2 regions of the Streptococcus chenjunshii genome follow, and region 2 is predicted to be linked to the other one. Evidence: predicted binding sites of a transcription regulator. Region 2 holds the regulator's gene; the other holds the start of a gene.

Region 1 (3,427 bases), 250 kb from region 2:
TCCGGCAAAAAGTTTCTGAACACGCTTGGATTTTGGAACAAACTGACCGGTTACATATTTATCAAAGTAAGTCCCGTCAGCGTATTGTGACTGTTCAAAGCCGACAAAGCTTTCCTGGCGCTCACGGGCAATATTGTTAGATTCCACCAGAGTCCAGTAGTTCAGCAACATGAAATAAATATCTGTGAATTCAAGTGATTCTTGGCTGCCGTAAGCGATATGATTTTGAGCTAAGAAAGAGTGCAGTCCCATAGCTCCCAGTCCGAAAGTATGAGCTTGGCTGTTGCCGTGTTTAACTGTCGGGACAGCATCAATATGCGATGAATCCGTGACGAAGGTTAAAGCTCGGGTCATAGCCTTGATGGAACGGCCGAAGTCAGGTGAGGTCATCATGTTGACCACATTGGTAGAACCGAGATTGCAGGAAATATCCGTTCCCATTTCAACAAATTCTTGTGCATCGTTTAGCAGGCTTGGTCTTTGTACCTGCAGGATTTCCGAGCAAAGATTGCTCATTACGATTTTTCCTTCAATCGGATTGCTCCGGTTGGCCGTATCAACATTGATAATATAAGGGTATCCGGATTCCTGCTGTAATTTGGAGATTTCGGTTTCCAAATCCCGAGCCTTGATTTTAGTCTTGATAATATTTGGATTAGATACCAGCTCATCATATTTTTCGGTGATATCAATGTAGTTGAAAGGGACACCGTATTCTTTTTCAACACTGTAGGGGCTAAAGAGGTACATCTCTTCGTTTTGGCGGGCTAATTGGTAAAACTTATCGGGAACCACAACACCCAGAGACAGAGTTTTGACCCTGACTTTCTCATCAGCATTTTCTTTCTTGGTTGAAAGAAAAGCGATAATATCAGGATGAAAAACATTGAGATAAACCACTCCGGCTCCCTGGCGCTGACCGAGCTGATTGGAGTAAGAAAAGCTGTCTTCAAAAAGTTTCATGACAGGGACCACTCCTGAAGCAGCTCCGGCAAACCCTTTAATAGGCGCCCCGGCTTCACGCAAATTAGACAGAGAAATACCGACCCCGCCTCCAATCCGTGACAGCTGCAAGGCTGAATTGATGGAACGGCCGATCGAGTTCATGTCGTCTGTAACCTGAATCAGAAAACAAGAGACCAATTCACCGCGGCGGCTGCGCCCAGCATTTAAAAAGGATGGTGTCGCAGGCTGGTAGCGTTGGTTGATCATTTCAACAGCCAAGTCATGAGCCAAGGTCTCGTTACCGTCTGCGAAATAGAGCGCATTAAACATCACCCGATCTTCCATGCTTTCCAGATAAAATGCACCATCATCAGTTTTTAAAGCGTACTGCTGATAAAATTTATAGGCTGCCATAAACGATTTGAACCGAAAACCTTGAGCCTGAATATCCGCTGCCAGTTTTTCAATGAAAGCCGGTGAATATTTGCGGATAAAGGCTGCTTCAATATAATCGTTATCAATCAGGTAGTTGACTTTATCTGTGATATTGGCAAAAACCATCGTATTGGGTTCAACATTCTCCGCAAAAAAAGCGCGTAAGGCTTCTTTATCTTTATGAAGCGGAATTTGCCCGTTAACGGGACGGTTAATTTCATTATTAAGGCGAAAATAAGAAACATCGCCGAGATTTTTGAGACTCATTCTAAAAAATTCCTTTATATCCTTTTATATCATATAATAAGGCTTCATTTCATTTATTTGCTGAGATGAAGCCTTAAAAATTAAATAATTTCTTTTAGTTTGTTAGGCTGAAAGCCTGAAAACACAAGATCACCAGCTTCAATAACCGGAGCTGCGGTGAAGCCGAGGCTTTTGACATAATCTATCTTTTCTGGATGTTCATCAATATTAATTTCTTCAAAACTGGCTTGGTGCTGTTCTAAGAATTTTTTGGTCATTTTGCACTGCATACAGTTATTCTTCGAAAACAGTGTGATTTGTGACATAAATAGGTCCTCCTAAAATTTTCCTTTTCCGGAAAAGTCATTATGTATCTAGGATATACAAAATAGAAAAAAAAAGCAAGGAATTTTTCTCGAAAAACACAAGATATTGTGTTTTGTTATTTTTTTGGACACGAAATATAGTATCAGATCGGCTTTGACAGGGGTGCTACGGATTTCGGACGGGAAGCCAATTTAGATGACAGTCTGTCTGGCTTGTTTCTAAGGAAACAGAGCGTCTTAAAACCGATTCGGTTTGCAGGTTCAAGACTCAGTTATCCAGTCCTTTCTAGATAAGCAAACGGCATATTATTTCTGCATTTTATCCTGTACAGCTATTAAAGAACACGCAGAAGTGCAGCAGCAATTGAATTCAAGGAATACGGAGAAAAATCAGGTGGTTAGAAGCAGGAAACAGACAGCTGCAGCTTGTAAGCGCTTAAAAAACACACTAAAAAACCTTGCTGTTTATCGTCAGTTAGGTTACTTTAGTAATAAGAGAGTTTAGCAAAGGAGGACTGAAAAGATGCTAATGAGCCATCTGCGGCAATTAAATTGGGAAAAAGATAACCTGCTTTTATTGGCTGTTGGAACCTTTATTTTTGGCTTGCTGACACCCGCCAAGACGAATTGGTGGAGCGATTATGGACATTTATTAACTCAGCAAACCTATTTGATTCATGACTTTTTTGCTGTGGCAGGTATAGCTGCAACCTTTGTGAATGTCGCTCTGCATCTTGCCATCGCTTATTATTTAAATATTCGTAACCAATTGACCCGTCTGACCGGTTTTCAGATGGCTGCGATAGGCATTTTTGTGGGACACTCTTTTTTTGGAACACACCTAGTGAATATTCTGCCCATTATTTTGGGCGTTATCCTGTACGCGAAACTGTCGCACCAATCCTTTAAAATTTATACCTCCATTAGCTTATTTACAACTTGTACAGCACCGGCGGTCTCTTATGTCATGTTTTCACATGGGGTATCACTTTTTTCAGTATTAGGAGGCTTTCTTTTGGGACTGGCCCTAGGCTTTGTCACACCGCCCCTTGCCGAAGCATTTTTGAAATTCCATCAGGGCTATACCTTGTATAATATTGGTTTTACGTCTGGGATTATCGGTCTCTTTGTCTATGCTTGTTTACGTTATTTTCGATTTGAAATTCCAGAGACTCAGCTGTTGAGTACAGAAGCCCATGATTATATTTTAGTTTATATTTTTTCAATTTGTCTGCTGATGCTTGGGCAAGCTTTGATTCGGCTGGATTTTCAGGATTTCAGGGTTAAATTTATTAAGCTGAGCCATCGAGTCGGGCGTCTGCCGGATGATTTTGTCATTAAATATGGCCGCAAAACAGCCTTTTTTAATATGGGGCTCTTAGGGCTGGTTTACCTGAGTCTGTTATTGGTTCTGGGGATTCGCTTGAATGGCCCTATTGCAGGCGGTCTTATGTCCATCATTGGTTTTGCCGGTT
Region 2 (3,427 bases):
ATGAGATTTATTGCCGCGCTCGATAGCCTGGGCGATTTTTTCCATTTATTCACCATCCTTTCGCAATTGCGCTAACGTTCGTTTTTTGAACTCTGCCAGTTCCTGCAGCTCTTCTGCAGTGGTTTCATTTTTATAATCAGGGTTGCTCCACTCGGGAACATTAGATTTGGCAGACCGAACCTGCTTTGTCTTTGCTGCTGCCTGACGCTCAGCAAAACTGCGCATTTTTAAAACAGCTTCTTCTGCAGTTGAAATTTTTTGATAAGAGAAGTCATTGGCAATTTTCATAAGATAGGACTTGTTCAGGTTAGCTGATTTTGTTTTATTGAGTGTATACAGTACCATCACGTTAATCACTTCATCCAGAAAGTTCATCTGAGCCAGTTCTTCCAATAACTTTTTCTCGTCTTGCGTTATGCGGGCCCGTCTGGCTTTTTTTATTTTTGACAGGAAAAGTTCTGCTTCTGCTGCTTTTGCCTCCCGTAGTACAATCTGCTCTTCTTTGCTAAAAGTCTCAGTCTGCTGTTTTTGCTGCTGCACTTTTGCCGTCTGTTGCTTTTTAACCAGCATTCTTTGAGGGGATATAACCTTTTTAATGGCCGTTTCTTTAGCCAGACCATAAAGAGCAAACCAATTCAGCTCATATTTTTCTGCTAAGTTATAAAGAGCAATAACGTCTGCTTTTTCATCTTTAAACCGCAGACCGTCCCGCTGCATTAAACGCTGGAAATTCTCTAAATCAAAATGAGGGGCCGGCTTCGGCTGAACAGAAACTGAAGCTGACTCCAAATTGTCAAAAACATCAGAAAACTTTTTCGAAATATTGTGTGCATCCTTAGGAAGCTGCACATTTAATTCCTGTACAGCGACATCACCAATCTTAGCAGACAGCAGCCGGCGATAGGCTGGGTGGGCCAGAAATAAGTCCTTAGACAAGGGTTGCTTCAGCCTGAAATAATAAATACCCTTACTTTGATAAAGCTCTAACAGTTCCATTGCTCCTAAGACAGACACTGCATCCTCCAAGCGCTTCATTCCAAATTGCAGATGGTTGAGAATTTCTGACAATTTATGCCGCTTTTGACCTCCATCAAAAAAATGAATGAAATAATCATAAAGTGACAGGGCATCCTGACCAATAATCGGAAAATAAAGCTGGATGAGGTTCAGTGAGTCATAAGGAATCTTGTTCCCTGTGATATAGTAAAAATCATCAATCGGTTTCATCTTTTACACTGCTTTTCTTCTTACCTGGCACACGGCTGGTGATTTCCTGCAGAAGCTCCTCAATTTCATCAACATCTTTAAAACTTTTGTAAACGCTGGCGAAGCGAACATAGGTAATCTCATCCAGTTCTGCCAGTTCATCCATAACAAGATTGCCAATGACAACACTAGACACTTCATTTTCATATTCACTGCGAACTTTTTGTTCAATGCGCGAAATAACGGCTTCAATATCACTGCTGGAAACCGGACGTTTTTGGGCACTCTGGATAATCCCATTTAAAATTTTATCACGAGAGAACTGTTCTCTCGTACCATCTTTCTTAACTACCAAAAGCGGCAGCTCTTCAATACGTTCAAAGGTTGTAAACCGTGTCCGGCATTGTTCACACTCCCGCCGGCGTCTGATGGTATTGCCATCTTCAGCCTGACGGCTATCAACAACACTTGATTTATTATAATGACACTTTGGGCAACGCATACAGACACCTCACTTCTAACACTATCGCTTAACCCTTATTTTATCATATTTTTTTTAATAACAAAAGCGAGCCAAACTGGCGGAAACAGCTGCCAAAAAAGCCGTTAGCTAAACAGTTTTAGCTCTTAAATCCCTGTAGGTAAAACCATCCAAAAGGACAGCGATCAGCCCAAACCAGAGTAAATCAACATACCCAATGTAGACATCTGAAGGCTTTATCATCTAGTAGCTGGCTGCACCCTTCTAGTCGTCTTGCCAGAGGGGCGCAGACGAAATCAGAGATTTCTGGCTTACCGTCATTTTCATATGGATTTTTTCGGTCTTTCTACTAATGAGCTGCTATATATAAAAAGCCCTCTTTTAAAACCTGAAAGGCTGAGGGCAAATAAAACTGTCTAAAGGAAACAAAATCTGCTGTTAACATCCAGCCGAAAAAGCAAGAAATGCATAGATAAAGACTGCACTTCTTGCACATAGGCCTTACTTTTCACGAATCATATACCCCATACCGCGAACCGTTTGAATATAAGATTCTTTGCCAGGGACATCGATTTTACCGCGCAAATAACGAATATAGACATCTACAACATTTGTTTCAGCTGCTTCTTCATACTTCCATACATTCGACAGCAACTCTTCGCGAGTCATAACTCGATTCATGTTTATCATTAAAATATTCAGCAAATCATACTCACGTTTAGTCAGAGAAATTTCATCATCCCCTCTAAGTACGGAACGATTCTGAGGATTCATAGTCAAGTCCCGGTAAGAACCTTGTGCTGAATGTGTCTTTTTGGTTGATTCCATATCTTGTCGGCGAAAGATAGCACGCACCCGTGCTAAGAGTTCTTCAATAGCAAACGGTTTGACAATATAGTCATCAGCACCGCGATCTAGGCCGGCTACAATATCCAAAACAGAATCTCTGGCTGTCATCATCATAATATAGGTGTTCTTTTCAGCCTGAAGCCTGCGAGTAATTTCAAAACCATCCATTTCCGGCAAGAGCAAATCCAAAAGAACCAAATCAAAATCTTTTTCAAGGGCCAAATCAAGACCCTTTCTCCCATTCGACTCAATCTGAACCTCATAGCCTTCCTGCTGCAATTCTAAAGAAACAAACCGCGCCAAATTTTTTTCATCTTCAATAATCAATACCTTTTTAATCACTTTACACCTTCCCTTTTTCTTTGCGACTCAAAATCAATAGGTGTCAAGTCAATTGCAAAAAAGACAGACCCCCTAAAATTTAAATCCTTTTTCATGTTATACCCGCCAAAAAAGAAGAACGATCAGACCTTCTTCTTTACAATGATACATGCAATAATAATTGTAAAAAGATTATAGCAAAGAATTTCTGCTTTCACAACAGAATTTGTCATAAATTTCAAAGAAAATAGCTTTATTCATCAAACAAACCGTCCAGCGCAGCAAAAGGATTTGAAGCTTCTTTCTTTTCTGATTTCAAAGCTTGATACTGTGTTTCTGTCAATACTGTCCAGTTATCACCTGCTGGTAAATCGGCAGCTGCTTTTTCCTCCTCTGTCAGCACCTGTAAAGGAATGGACAGAAGAATATTATCAATGACACTTTCTGCCAAATCAATATTGGATCCTTCAATAACAAGCAGTAAATCCTGATCAGCAAGCTCATCTTTAGAAGGCCATTCCGTCTGCTCAGCAAAAACTTCAGCCACCCTTTGACTTTGTTCCAAAGAAA

The links. Region 2 encodes NrdR, which represses ribonucleotide reductase genes. Its sites were predicted from a motif close to ACACNATATATNGTGT; they were not measured.
Region 1: the regulator NrdR is predicted to act here: its motif matches at 2,049-2,064, upstream of nrdH (glutaredoxin-like protein NrdH).

Annotation. Positions count from the first base shown of each region.
Region 1 is NZ_CP031733.1:805,788-809,214, forward strand. Features, by position in the region: gene nrdE (class 1b ribonucleoside-diphosphate reductase subunit alpha) at 1-1,647, opposite strand, end outside; gene nrdH (glutaredoxin-like protein NrdH) at 1,728-1,952, opposite strand; gene DDV21_RS04080 (DUF1576 domain-containing protein) at 2,476-3,427, shown strand, end outside.
Region 2 is NZ_CP031733.1:559,234-562,660, reverse strand. Features, by position in the region: gene dnaI (primosomal protein DnaI) at 1-45, opposite strand, end outside; gene DDV21_RS02905 (DnaD domain protein) at 46-1,227, opposite strand; gene nrdR (transcriptional regulator NrdR) at 1,214-1,708, opposite strand; gene DDV21_RS02895 (response regulator transcription factor) at 2,189-2,878, opposite strand; gene DDV21_RS02890 (YceD family protein) at 3,111-3,427, opposite strand, start outside.